3 regions of the Nostoc sp. ChiQUE02 genome follow, and region 3 is predicted to be linked to each of the others. Evidence: predicted binding sites of a transcription regulator. Region 3 holds the regulator's gene; each other region holds the start of a gene.
What was found. Region 3 encodes NtcA, which controls nitrogen genes in cyanobacteria. Its sites were predicted from a motif close to TNTGTANNNNNNNNTACANA; they were not measured.
Positions count from the first base shown of each region.

Region 1: a site for NtcA is predicted at 1,808-1,827, ahead of glnA (type I glutamate--ammonia ligase). Genes of this name have one in related genera too.
Region 2: a site for NtcA is predicted at 3,429-3,448, ahead of RM347_RS09515 (DUF3120 domain-containing protein). Genes of this name have one in related genera too.

Region 1 is NZ_JAVRBN020000008.1:174,956-179,899, forward strand. Features, by position in the region: gene RM347_RS11285 (Calvin cycle protein CP12) at 1-8, shown strand, start outside; gene RM347_RS11290 (TlyA family RNA methyltransferase) at 5-823, opposite strand; gene apcB (allophycocyanin subunit beta) at 1,083-1,592, opposite strand; gene glnA (type I glutamate--ammonia ligase) at 1,950-3,371, shown strand; gene RM347_RS11305 (hypothetical protein) at 3,494-3,694, opposite strand; gene RM347_RS11310 (class I SAM-dependent methyltransferase) at 4,144-4,944, shown strand, end outside.
Region 2 is NZ_JAVRBN020000007.1:46,432-51,375, forward strand. Features, by position in the region: gene nadB (L-aspartate oxidase) at 1-1,515, opposite strand, end outside; gene psbU (photosystem II complex extrinsic protein PsbU) at 1,720-2,148, opposite strand; gene RM347_RS09515 (DUF3120 domain-containing protein) at 2,647-3,426, opposite strand; gene RM347_RS09520 (undecaprenyl-diphosphate phosphatase) at 4,041-4,865, shown strand.
Region 3 is NZ_JAVRBN020000035.1:69,489-74,432, reverse strand. Features, by position in the region: gene RM347_RS27285 (ABC transporter ATP-binding protein) at 1-373, opposite strand, end outside; gene hisB (imidazoleglycerol-phosphate dehydratase HisB) at 519-1,163, opposite strand; gene fabI (enoyl-ACP reductase FabI) at 1,245-2,021, opposite strand; gene ntcA (global nitrogen regulator NtcA) at 2,402-3,073, shown strand; gene RM347_RS27265 (DUF3084 domain-containing protein) at 3,242-4,732, shown strand; gene RM347_RS27260 (Holliday junction resolvase RuvX) at 4,904-4,944, shown strand, end outside.

The DNA of each region.
Region 1 (4,944 bases), on a different contig from region 3:
ACCTTTAACTTTTCCGTAAATCAGTTGTTGCTGACTGCGTTATTTGCTTAATTGCCTCTAAATCAGGTAGTGGTATTTCACTTCCCATTCCCAACCACAAAAGATATTCGATATTCCCAGCAGGACCAGTGATCGGCGACCAAGTTAAGCCTTTGTATTTCCATCCTAATTCGTGGGCTGTTTGCAACACCTGGAAAATGGCATCAGCTTGGTCGTTTGGATCTCGCACAACACCTTTTTTACCCACACGGGATCTGCCGACTTCAAACTGTGGCTTGACTAACAATACAGCTTCTCGGTTAGCTTGAGTTAGTTGCCACAAAGCAGGCAGAATTTTAGTTAAAGAAATAAACGATACATCGACCACCGCCAAATCAGGAATCGGGTCATTTTCGCCATATAACTCATCTGGTCGTAGTTGCCGTAAATTGGTGCGTTCCCGCAAAATCACCCGCGAATCATTTCGCAACCGCCAATCAACTTGACCGTAACCGACATCAATGCCGTAAACTTGTTTTGCTCCAGCTTGCAAGAGACAATCAGTAAAACCACCAGTAGAAATCCCACCATCTAAACAAATGCGCTCTGCTACAGGAATGGCAAATACTGACAAAGCTTTGGAGAGTTTTTCACCACCTCTAGAAACAAAAGGCGATCGCTCTTTAATATTTATTTGAGCCGAAATATCAACTTCTGTACCAGGCTTATCAACTAGCTGCTGATTAACAGTAACTTCCCCCGCCTGAATTAACCGCTGTGCTAAGGCGCGAGAAGAACATAAATTTAGCTCTACTAATAGTGTATCGAGTCGCTGTTTAGCCAATTAATTAGACTCTCCTGGTCAGATTAAAGTCAAAGCACGATTGATAATTTCTTCTCGGTTAACTCAAGTTAATAATTTTTCCATAATCAGCGCCTCAAACATCGGCAACTTCTATTGTGCCTTACGAGCAAAACTTTACACCCTTTGCTCCTCATATCCTAATAGTGTCTAAAAAAAGCGATCGCTCTTTTCCAACACAGACAAAAGTGCGATCGCTATTTATGTTTATGTCGGGGCAGACACCTTGCCCGCTTAAAATCTAAATATCCTGTTCGCTCAACTCGCGTGTGATGTGATCGAATGGTTCATCGACAAAAGCAGTATTAACCACACCTGCTGCTGCTACTTGCTCTTTAATCAGATCCTTGAGAATCTGGATACCGCGAACTGTAGGCCCAATAGGCACTCCTAGAGAATTGTAAGTTTCCCGTAGCCCTTGTAGCACTCGTTCATCCAACACATTCGTGTTTCCTGCAACCAGCGCATAGGTGGCGTAGCGCAGATAGTAGTCCATATCCCGCAAACAAGCCGCATAACGACGAGTTGTATAAGCATTTCCACCGGGGCGAATCAATTCTGGCAGTTCTTCAAATAACTTCAAACCAGCCTGCTTGACAAGTGCGGCCGCATTAGTATTTATCGCTGCCGCCGCTTGTACTCTTGCTGTACCGCTGTCAAAGTAAGACTTCAGGCTATCGATCGCATTCCGGTCAAAATACCGACCAGCTAAGTCATAATTCTTAATTAAACTTGTTACTGCATCGCGCATTCTTTTTTCTCCCAATCCTTGCTATTTATGGTTTGATATTTATTTGGCTGCACTTATGCACCAGTAAATTTTTGTGCTATTTAAAATAGATTCGGCACAAAAACAATCTATCCACTATTTAAGGATTCTATGCCAAAGTTGACCCCTATGTGATGAACTTTCCAGTTTTGTACAGATGATCGCTGAAAGGTTAATATAACCTGATAATCTAGATATCTGTAACATAAGCTACAAAATTCGCTAATGTCTAGTATTTAAGATATTTCTGGTGTGTCACGGTCTGATTGAGATCAGCAGGGTTAGGATGCAATGTAAGATTCTGGTTTACTTTAGGAAATTGGTAGAGAAGGAGTAACAATGACAACACCACAAGAACTCTTGAAGAGAATTCAAGATGAAAAAATTCAGCTGATTGATCTCAAATTCATCGATACAGTAGGGACTTGGCAGCACCTCACACTGTACCAGAACCAAATCGATGAGACTGCATTCACTGATGGCGTAGCTTTTGACGGTTCCAGCATTCGGGGTTGGAAAGCAATCAACGAATCGGACATGACGATGGTACTCGACCCCAACACTGCTTGGATCGACCCATTTATGGAAGTGCCAACACTAAGTATAATTTGTAGTATTAAAGACCCCCGCACGGGTGAACCGTACAACCGTTGCCCACGCGTTATTGCCCAAAAAGCAATAGATTACCTGGTTTCTAGTGGCATTGGTGATACAGCCTTCTTTGGCCCTGAAGCTGAGTTCTTTATCTTTGATAGTGCTAGGTTTGCCCAAACTGCTAACGAAGGCTACTACTTCTTAGACTCCGAAGAAGGTGCTTGGAATTCCGGTAAAGCCGGTACAGATGAAAAACCCAACTTGGGTTACAAACCACGCTTCAAAGAAGGTTACTTCCCAGTTTCACCAACGGATTCTTTCCAAGACATCCGTACAGAGATGCTGTTGACAATGGCAGAATTAGGTGTGCCCATTGAAAAGCATCACCACGAAGTTGCTACTGGTGGTCAGTGCGAACTAGGTTTTCGTTTTGGTAAGTTGATCGAAGCGGCTGACTGGTTGATGACTTACAAATATGTCATCAAGAACGTTGCCAAGAAATACGGCAAAACCGTCACCTTCATGCCAAAACCGATTTTTGGCGATAACGGTTCAGGAATGCACTGTCACCAGTCCATTTGGAGAGACGGTCAACCTCTGTTTGCAGGTAATGAGTATGCTGATTTGAGTGAAATGGCGTTGTACTACATTGGTGGTCTTCTCAAACACGCACCAGCGCTGTTGGCAATTACCAACCCTAGTACCAACTCATACAAGCGCCTAGTGCCTGGTTATGAAGCTCCTGTTAACTTGGCTTACTCTGAAGGGAACCGTTCTGCTTCTATCCGTATTCCTCTATCTGGTAAGAACCCCAAAGCCAAGCGTTTAGAATTCCGTTGTCCAGATGCTACATCTAACCCCTACTTGGCATTTGCTGCAATGCTTTGTGCTGGTATCGATGGCATCAAAAACAAAATCCATCCTGGTGAACCCCTAGATAAGAATATCTATGAACTCTCTCCAGAGGAGCTTGCAAAGGTTCCCTCAACTCCAAGTTCTTTAGAACTGGCATTGCAAGCACTAGAAAACGATCACGCCTTCTTGACAGAATCAGGCGTATTCACGGAAGACTTTATCGAAAATTGGATTGACTACAAGCTTAACGAAGCCAAGCAGTTGCAACTGCGTCCTCATCCCTACGAGTTTTACCTCTATTACGATGCTTAATGAAGAGTCGTATCTAATTAAAAAGTAATAAATTTTGCCACCCTAAAGTAGAGGGTGGCTTTTTTTCCAAAGTTGTCAGTTGAGACTTTCACTCAAAAAATCCAGCTTAAAATTCCTGAAACTTAGCTCATGGAAGCGTGACTGGGGCCATAAATCATCCGACTGCTAGCATCTACCTTCCCTTGAATCGGGTTCCAGTAGTGAGATACTTCTTCAGGAAGACCAAGTTCCTGTGCCGCCCTCATCAGCATTGATTGTTGGCGATTCTTGACTTGCTGATGTTCACGCACCATCAAAGCACGAGATTTATCTGCGATAGACATAACCATACTCCTGTGTATTTTGTGAATATATAATTTTTTTTCCTCACAAGACTAATATAACAAAAATTCTGTAACATAAGCTACTTTTTACAAAAATTTATATTTTCTTTGCCCACAATATTAGGTATTTTTTGTCAAAAGCCGGAAAAATCTTCTGAATACACCTTTGAGAACTAAAATGATCTGGCTTAATATTTGTCTTAGCCCAGGGCACATAACCTTCCAAAGAGGAGATAATTTATACGTTATAATTGTTACACGGAATACAAGTAGTCAAAGCTCAAGCTCTTTTTATGCCTGATAAGGGAACTCCAAGAAATAAATTATCCAATTTCACGCCCATCAAAACGACTTTCTCTCCCCCTGCCCCCTCTCCCCCAATCCCCACTCCGTGGGGGCCCCGAGTCCCCCTGCTCCCCTGCTTTAAAAACGATGGGATATTTATTTATTTGGAAGTCCCCAATTTAACGAAGCTGACTTATCAGACCTTTCAACAAAGCAAAAATTACTTTGGTCTGGCACACAAAATATTAAGTTCACAGTTGAGGAACCTGGTGTATCCAACGCTTGAACAAAAGACCAAACCAATCCCAAACGAGGTTGTACTCAAACTTCAAGAGAGATTAAATCAGGTGCTGGAGACAGACTGGCAAGATGCCCAAAAAGGTGTTTATCCGGAAAGTCTGCTGTTTGACAACCCTTGGGAAGACTTTTTCCGCTACTATCCGCTAGTATGGCTAGATTTCCCTCAAATGTGGGAGCGGGTTAAACAACAGAATTACCAAGATTTTTCGCCCGAAATTGACACAGATGGTTATCCGAGCTACTACGTGCAGAACTTCCATCATCAAAGTAATGGCTACTTGAGTGACTTGTCAGCCAATTTATATGACTTACAGGTGGAAATTCTTTTTGGAGGGGCAGCCGATCCAATGCGGCGGCGAATTCTTGCTCCCCTCAAGCAAGGGCTGAAAGCTTTTGACTCTGTTCCACCAAGGCAAGTTCGGATTTTGGATGTAGCTTGTGGAACTGGGCGGACTCTGAAGATGATTCGGGCAGCATTGCCTCAAGCATCGTTGTTTGGTACGGATTTGTCACCAGCTTATTTGCGGAAAGCAAACGAACTATTATCCCAAATTCCAGGAGAACTACCGCAACTTTTACAAGCGAATGCCGAAGAGTTACCCTATCTAGATAACTATTTTCATGGTGTAACTTCTGTTTTTCTCTTCCATGAGTTACCAGCGATC
Region 2 (4,944 bases), on a different contig from region 3:
GCGGGTTTCTGCCCAAAGTGCCAGTTGCCGTTCAACATCTGGTAAGTCAAAACTAGCTGGTTCTGCTGGACGTAAAGCAAGCAAGAATTGACTTAAAGGCAAGGCAGCAAAATCTTTCTGCCAAGATTTAATAGTAGCGATCGCAGTTTCCAACCCTGATTGTTCCCGACAAATACCAGCATTTTCCCACACTAGACGTGGTAACTTCTCTCTGAGTACTTCTAGCTGTGCTTGCTGGATGTGCCACTCACTAGCATCAGGGCTAAATGTCCGTAATGGCAGCACTGATGTTTCTGATGGCAGCCCAATATTTTCCAACTCAATATTAGCCATCTGGGCCCCAAACACAATACATTCCAACAGGGAATTACTGGCAAGGCGATTTGCCCCATGCACCCCGGTACTAGCGGTTTCACCCACCGCGTACAAACCGGGGATATTCGTGCGATTCATCAGATCCGCGACAATTCCACCCATCCAGTAATGGGCCGCTGGCGCTACAGGAATTGGTTCATGGAAAACATCAACGCCCCAATGCTGACAAACTTTGATGATGTTGGGAAAGCGCTGACGAATCTTGTCGGCGGGGATAGGGCGCATATCCAACCAAACATGGGCAGTCGCCAAATCAAGGGCGGTACGTTGTAAATGGCTGAAAATTGCTCTACTGACCACATCTCTAGGTGCGAGTTCACCCGCAGGATGGTAGTCAAAGGCAAAACGCCGCCCTTCGTTATCAACAAGATGTGCCCCCTCCCCGCGTACAGCTTCGCTGATGAGGAAGCGATCGGCACCAGGTTTAGTGAGGGCAGTAGGGTGAAATTGGACAAATTCTAAATCGCGGAGGATAGCGCCAGCACGAGCTGCGATCGCTACTCCATCACCAGTACTCACAGCCGGATTCGTGGTTTGGGCAAATACCTGACCGCCGCCGCCGGTTGCCAATACCACAGCACCAGCTCTTACCCATGTGATTTTACCTTGATAAAACAGGCTAATTCCCTGACAACGACCAGTTTCGGGTTCAATCCACAAACTCAAAGCCAAAGCTTGCTGAATGACTTGAATATTCTGGCGACGTAATACTTGGGCGGTGAGGGTGGTGGTAACTTCCCTTCCTGTGGTGTCCGCAGCATGGAGAACACGGCGGCGAGAATGGGCGGCTTCCAAAGTTAAAGCCAAAGCTTGACCATGACGGTCAAAAGCTACCCCTAAGTTAACTAGGGATTGAATGCAACTAGGGGCATTTTGGGCGAGAAATTCTACAGCAGTGCGATCGCATAAACCCGCACCTGCCTGAATCGTATCTTCAATGTGCAGCGTGGGAGAATCTTCTGGGGCTACAGCTGCGGCAATGCCACCTTGTGCCCAATCACTGGCGGACAAAGCAACGGTTTCTTTGGTAATCAAGCCGACTCGCAAGGATTCTGGCAGACACAGCGTTGTGTATAGTCCGGCGGCACCAGCGCCGACTACTAAGACATCAAATTGACTAGGAATATCTATCTGGGGCAAGGTAATTGGGGAGGGGGAGCAGGGGAAGCAGGGGGGAGGGGAAGCAGGGGGAGCAGGGGAAGACAAGGAAAAATTTTATTTTGTCTCTCTTGTCCTCCCTGTCTCTCTTATTCTCCTTATTCCCCCTTATCTCTAATAGAATAATCCCACTCCCTAGAATTAGGAGTGGGGTGCTATTTGCTACATTAAAAACTGCACGTGCAGTTATCTGTAGATGCCATTGTTAAAGCGATCGTCTCCCTCGTTGAAGGCAGGCTCTAGTTCTGTCACGGTGAATTTATCTAGGTTGGCTTGCAGGGTTTGTTTTTGGCGATCGCTCAATCCTGGAAGATCCAATACATCCTCTACCTTTTGGTAGGGAGCATTCGTGATGATTTTCTTAGCCAGGGTGGGATAAAGCCCTGGATACTGTTGAAAAGCTCGGACGTTGGTATTATTCAAATCAATTTTTTTACCAAATTCCGTTCCTAGTTTAGCGTCTGCCCGATTCTGCCGCTCAATTGCCAGAACTGGGACTTGGGGAAAAGCAAAACTGTTGAAACTAGCAGCTTGGGCTATCTGAGTTGTTCCCAACCATCCCCAGCAACTAAGTAACAAACTAAACACTGTTAATAAACGCGCCAATCCTTTCACGATTTTTCTACCTCTTTCCATCAAACAGAAATAAAAGTTTTAAGCTAACAGCCGTCAGCAGTCATTAGTCATTAGTCAGAGCGCCAAAGACAAAAGACAAGGGACAAAACCTGATAGCTTAGTCAACACAGCAGTCATCAGAAACTAATATACAGCGTATTAATATCCACAATATTTGCCGTTACTGGGTTTGACTGTACTTTTGCCAAAAATTTTCATAGTGGTAAGAGTGCCCACATCGCTGCAATAGCGTTGTATCCATGATCCTGGTAACATTCCCAGGTAGATGAAAGCTTTTCGGGGTGGCTGATTCTACCTCCCAAGCAGACACGAAACCGTGCGATGTCTAATACCCTAAACCTACCAAAGAAGACTTGATGCTGACGGATTGTTATGTAATATTTCTTAACTAATTAATCATCTACAGCATCATTCTTGATGTGCCGTAGATTGGGCTAGGGAAAGTTTTGGCTTTAATATTACACAATTTTTTAATATTTAGGCTGCGATCGCAGCTAACAGAAATAGACTATCTACCAAAATTGTGCTCAAAACTGCACCACCAAAGGCATACCAGTGTTTTTGCTTTTGACCTAAAGGTAAAATGCCGACTGTTAATAGCATTAGGGCGAGAATTATGGCCCAACTTTGTCCCCAAGGTGCTTGTACTTGCATCAGCGCATTTTGTAAGATTTGCGGTGCGCCATCTGCATCTACTGTCATGATTTGCCGCCAATAGGGCATCAAATCTACTAGATAAAAATATACATCTGTTAAAGCTGTACCGAGCAAAGAGCCAAAATAAAACCAGTTACCCACCTTGCCCCAATTCTTCACCAAACACCAGCAAGCAAATGGTATGCCTATAGACTCTACTGGCAAATGCCATAAAGGTTCCCAACGTAACCAGCCCCAGTAAATCGCTCCTGCTAACCAACTCCAGCTAAACCCTAAGAGCAAATCCCCCCAGACGTAAGTTGCAGGACGTGACATCAAGGTAAAACTTAGCCACACCCAAAATGCTGTCAGCGCTAAACTCAGACTTGGTAGCGATCGCACTATTGGCGCTTCTATAAATACTGGCACTGATACCAAAAAAACCGCCGCCGCAAACACTAACCAAGTTTGCCGGGCAGAAGTAGATAAGGGTAAAGAGGGAGAAAAGGAGAGTGTAGATTCCAATTGCTTGATACCGTTCTGCCCAGTATCAGCTAAATCCAACTCGGTATCAATAGAAGGGGTAGAAGCGGTGTAGGAGGACAGTGTATTATTAATCAAAGTTTTTAATATTTGTTACTAAACTTTATCTTATTTAAGATATCACACTTTAAAATCCCCCCCAGGGGCATTGTAATTATACTGAAATTTCGGGGAGCCTTGGTGCAAACCAAACAAAACATTCTGCGCCAGACTAATCCATTAAAGTTGCACTATGTACACAACTCCTCTGTATTGAAGAAAGAGACAAGGGGAGAAATTAGATGGGGATTCAGACCCCACCTGATACATAGCCAACAAATAAGATTTGGTAGGGGTATAAAACTCTGGGCGCTGGTGCAACACTTGGTGATGGGTATACAACGTCCCTCTGTCTCCCCATTCCCTTGTCCTCTTTTGGTCTCTTGTAAATGAGCGACTACTGAGAGGTGAGAGATAAAATTTGAAAGTTAAAAAGTGAACTGTCATCAGTCCACTAAATATTAAAGTTTGATGAATTTCCGAAATTGCGTTGACTTATTGAGATGGGTGTAAGAACATGGTCAGCGTCTTCGATGATGTTATTGATCGGGAAAATTGAGTTTTCTACAAGATTGGGTGCAATAGAGAGTATATAAAGCAACATCATCAGTTAAATAATAATGTCTAGAACAGGAAAAAGGTATTAATTGCATATGGAGTTTATTCAAGCTTTTATTTTGGGTATTGTTCAAGGTATTACAGAGTTTTTGCCAATCAGCAGCACTGCACATCTTCTGATTGTGACAAAGGTATTTGGTTGGAAAGAACTAGGTTCTAAAGATTTTGTTGATGCAATTCAATTTGGCAGCGTTTTAGCAATTGTTGGGTATTTTTGGTCGCTGATTTCTAGTATTGTAAAAGGTGGGATCGAAGCCCTAAAAGAGAAAGACTGGCAACGTGAGGAATGGAAAATTCTTGTCGGTATTGTAGTAGGAACAATGCCTGCTTTAATTTTCGGCTTTCTTTTGAAAGATATTTTACCGGAGAGCGCATTAATTATTGCCATCATGTCAATTATTATGGCGCTCTTACTAGGTTTGGCAGAAAAAATTGGTACTCGCAAGCGAGGTTTCGATTCATTGCAGATTCGGGATGGTATTTTAGTTGGATTAGGACAAACACTTGCTTTGATTCCTGGCGTTTCTCGTTCTGGCTCGACGTTGACGACCGCCTTATTTTTAGGATTAGAACGCGCTACAGCAGCGAAATTCTCATTTTTGTTAGGGTTTCCAACTCTTACCATTGCTACTCTGTATAAAAGCCTGAAAATATTCAAGTTATTTCAAGCGCACCAGTTGCCAGATAACATTGTTGGACTGTTAATTGTAGGAATTATTTCAACCTTTATTTTTTCCTACCTATCAATTGCATTTTTGATCAAATACTTAGCAACCAAAAACACTTTGGTTTTTGTTTGGTATAGATTAGCATTCGGTAGTGCTATCTTACTGGCGATCGCAGCAGGTTGGAAAGGATAATAGTTATTAGTTATTAGTCATTAGTCATTAGTCCAAAGCAAATGACTAATGCCCAATACCCCATGCCCAATGCCCCATT
Region 3 (4,944 bases):
GCCCAGCGGCTAGCTGCAAAAACTCCCAGCCAGTGAGATAGTCATACAAATAGGGATTTTCCGGCAGATAGCCGATATGTTGCTTAACACTGCGATCGCCTATTGGCTTACCCAATAATAATCCCCGCCCAGAGGTGGGACTAATAATTCCCAGCAATAATTTTAAAAGGGTGGTTTTACCAGCACCGTTTGGCCCCAGCAACCCAAAAGTTTCTCCTTTGTAAACTGTTAAAGAACAGTTTTTGAGAGATACGATTTTTTGATTTAGCCAAAAACCAGTGCGATAGACTTTTCGCAACTCAGAAGTTAGGACTACTGGCGGAGTGTCTGTCGTATTAAGTTGAGAATTAGGGTCATCTGCAACAGACTTCATCTCGGTTCAATTAACAGCTTGATAGTAATTACAAGTTACCTAGTAGGCTGATAATAACCATCGCTACCTGGCGTGTCAATTATCGCGAACAAAGTCAGTAAATTAACACCATAAGTTCACCCTTGCTAGGTAACTCTGGCTAGCTTTACAAAACGCCTTTAGAACTAGGAATCACCCCAGCACGACGGGGGTCAATTTCTACCGCCATCCGCGTTGCTCTCGCAAAAGCCTTAAATGTTGCCTCAATGATGTGATGAGAATTAATACCATCCAGTTGCCGAATGTGCAATGTCATTTGGCTATGGTTCACCACCGCCACAAAGAATTCGCGTACCAGTTGGGTGTCATAGGTTCCTACACGCTGGGTAGGAATTTGTAGGCCGTAACTGAGGTGAGGGCGTCCGGAAAAGTCTAATGCTACCTGAACTAAGGCTTCATCCAATGGTGCGAGGAAATTACCAAAGCGGATAATACCTTTTTTGTCACCTAGTGCTTGGTTCAAAGCTTGCCCTAAGGTAATGCCCACATCCTCGTTAGTGTGGTGGTCATCAATTTCCCAGTCTCCCTTGGCTTGAATATCTAGGTCAATCAACCCGTGGGAGGCAATTTGATGCAGCATATGATCCAAAAACGGAACACCTGTGGCTACTTTGCAAGTTCCTCTACCATCCAGGTTGATGGTAACTTGCACATCGGTTTCACCAGTGGTGCGATGAACGGTAGCAATTCGAGGAGTTTTAGTTGACTGGTCGTAGTTTGAGGAATTAACTTGGCGATTGGTTGTTTGCATAGGGAATAGAAAGAGTTAGAAGTTAGGAGTGAAAAGTTAAAAATTCATAACTCCTCACTCATAACTCATAACTTTATCGCGTCACATTCCCATAATTTCATATCCTGCATCTACATATAGAACTTGTCCGGTAATGCCACTGGACAAATCACTACACAAGAAAGCCGCAGCGTTGCCCACTTCTAGCTGAGTCACAGTGCGTCGTAAGGGAGCTACTTCTTCTACATGATGAATCATATCCAAAATTCCACCCACTGCTGAAGATGCCAAGGTGCGGATGGGGCCTGCGGAGATGGCATTCACGCGGATATTTTGCGGACCTAGTTCAGCGGCTAGGTAACGCACACTCATTTCTAACCCTGCCTTGGCAACTCCCATAACGTTGTAGTTAGGAATTGCTCTGACACCGCCTAAATATGTCAGCGTGACGATACTACCTCCCTCCGTCATCAAAGGTTTAGCTGCACCACTTAACTGCACCAGCGAGTAGGTACTGATTTCTAAGGCGGTGTTGAAGCCAGAACGAGAGGTTTGGCTAAAATCTCCACTCAAATCGTCTTTGCTAGCAAATGCCAGACAATGGATGAGGATATCTATCTTTCCCCACTGATCGCGGATTGTTTCAAAGGTAGATTGAATCTGTTCGTCATCTTGGACATTACACGGAAGAAATAAGCTGGGGTTGAGTGGTTCTACCAACTCCGCAACTTTTTTCTCCATCTTGCCGCGTTCATCCGGCAGGTAGGTAATACCCAGGTTTGCTCCAGCTTTGTGCAACTGTTGAGCGATGCCCCAGGCGATCGAGCGGTTATTGGCAATACCTGTAACAAGAGCATTTTTTCCAGTCAGATTCAGCATAGAAATTGTTAATGCGATCGATCATTAGGAGCATACTAGAATCTGAGGCACGTTTTGTCTTTGTTTTACACAGGATTTGCAAAAATGAATATTGCTAAGAGTGTTTGCTGTGACAAAAATCTTGATTTTTCCTAAAGATTTTCTCAAGATATCTTTATTTGTTCTTTAAAAAACCCTTTTTAATACAGCTATTGGAACTACTTATCAACAATTAGTAGCTGAAAGGATCAACAATTATGTATCATTATAAACAAAGAGTTATGAAGAGATTAATTTGAGTATAGGAAAGTACAGAAAGGTTGACGGTGCTTTATTCATTTTTCAGGTGTATTCTTAGGTAATCAGTTTTTGTTTTTCCGGCATTGGGTAGGGGAAGGGAGATGATCGTGACACAAGATAAAGCCCTAGCAAATGTATTTCGTCAGATGGCGACCGGGGCGTTTCCGCCAGTTGTGGAAACGTTTGAACGCAATAAAACGATCTTTTTTCCTGGCGATCCTGCCGAACGAGTTTATTTTCTTTTGAAAGGTGCTGTTAAACTTTCCAGGGTGTACGAGGCAGGAGAGGAAATAACGGTAGCGCTGCTGCGGGAAAATAGTGTTTTTGGTGTATTGTCATTGCTGACAGGAAATAAGTCGGATAGGTTTTACCATGCGGTTGCATTTACCCCTGTGGAATTACTGTCAGCACCAATTGAACAAGTCGAGCAAGCACTCAAGGAAAATCCAGAATTATCAATGTTAATGCTGCGAGGTCTGTCTTCGCGGATTTTACAAACGGAGATGATGATTGAAACTCTCGCTCACCGAGATATGGGTTCTAGGTTGGTGAGTTTTTTGCTAATTCTTTGTCGGGATTTTGGGGTTCCTTGTGCAGATGGGATCACTATCGATCTGAAGTTATCTCATCAAGCGATCGCAGAAGCAATTGGTTCAACTCGTGTTACTGTTACTAGGCTACTAGGGGATTTGCGTGAGAAAAAGATGATTTCTATCCACAAAAAGAAAATTACTGTGCATAAACCTGTTACCTTAAGTAGGCAGTTCACATAAAAGCAATTGGAGAAAGGGGAATCGGCGCGTGTTGTATTTTGAAAAATGACACTAATAGCTAGAGGTAAATCTAAAATTGAGTAATTTCAGCTATTGCCAATTTCCACTTCTTTCCAGACAATGGTTAAAAGTAGTAGGCTGTATCTGGAAGGATTTCGGTAGCTAAAGATGACCACCGGATACATCCTCATCGCAGCAATTTTAATTCTGGGAGGCGTCATTGCCACCGTGGGCGATCGCATCGGCACACGAGTTGGCAAAGCCCGCCTCTCACTTTTTAAGCTTCGTCCGAAAAACACTGCTGTACTAGTAACTATTTTTACGGGTGGTTTGATTTCAGCATCAACTCTAGGGATTTTATTCGCTGCTGACGAAGGCTTGCGAAAAGGAGTCTTTGAGTTAGAGGATATTCAAACAGACCTCAGGCAGAAGCGGGAACAGCTAAAAACCGCAGAAACTCAGAAAAGTCAGGTAGAAAGTGAGCTAAACCAAGCAAGAATTGCCCAAGCAAAAGCACAACAAGACTTGCAGGTAATTAATCAATCTTTGCAGGCGGCGAATGCCAAACAACGCCAAACACAAGCTCAGTTGAATCGCACCATTAGTCAACAAGCCCAAACTCAAGCTCAACTCCAACGTACTCAAGGTCAGCTAGAACAAGTTGTAACTCGATACCAAAAAGCCATAGCTGAATTGCAAAGCGTTTACAATCAAAGAAAAGAGCTACAGGCGGCAGTTGAACTACTGAAAACAGAACGTCAACGACTGTACGCTGAAGCAAAAACAGCCATTGACGAAGCCAAAACAGCTATTGAAAAACGCGATCGCGAACTTGCTAACCGCCAAGAAGCCATAGAACAGCGCGATCAAAAAATTTCCCAACTGGATCAACTAATTCAAAAGCGTAATGTAGAAGTTGCAGCGCGAGAGCAAGTGATTGCCAAACGGGAATCGCGCCTCAAAGAATTGGAAGCACAACAGGAGCAATTAGAACTGGAAGTTGCAAGGCTGGAAAAATATTATCAGTCCTACCGCGACCTGCGCCTGGGTAAACTAGCCTTAGTTCGCGGGCAAGTTCTGTCTGCTGATGTAGTTCGTGTTAACCAACCTGCTGCTGCTCGCCAGGCAGTGATACAACTTTTACAAGAAGCCAATCGCAACGCCAACCTCGAATTAAGCGAGCCTGGTGCAAATCCTGCAAATGCAGAGCTACTACGCGTGACCCAGGAGAGGGTTGAGCAATTGAGTAAGCAGATTAGCGATGGTCAAGAATATGTGGTGCGAATTTTCTCGGCTGGTAATTACGTCAGGGGAGAAAAGCAGATAGAATTTTTCGCCGATACAGCTCGCAATCAACTGGTTTTTTCGGGAGGCGCAGTGCTGGCTACAACTACTACCGATTCCAAAACCATGACATCTTATCAGTTACAGCAACGGCTGGAACTGCTGATTTCTGCTTCCCAATTTCGTGCCCGTAACGCCGGAATTGTCGAAAATGTGCAAGTAGAAGGGACTTTTTTACGCTTTATCACCCAATTAAGACAGTACAATCAACCATTGGAGATCAAAGCGATCGCAGCAGAGGACACTTATACAGCCGGGCCATTGAGAGTAAAATTAGTGGCAATAGTCAACGGACAAATTATTTTTAGTACTTAAAAAATTATTTGCACACTGTTATTAGTAAGATTTAAACATATTGAACAGCAGCCAAAATAGTTGCTGTAATTGCATTTATTCTCTACGTTCGCGTAGCGTGTCGCAGACAGGCGCTACGCGTAGCAAGATCCCTGTAAGGGTACATTTCTAATTTTTAATTTTGAATTTATTATGAATTTCCGTGAATTTTCACCAACCCAACCAGTCATCTT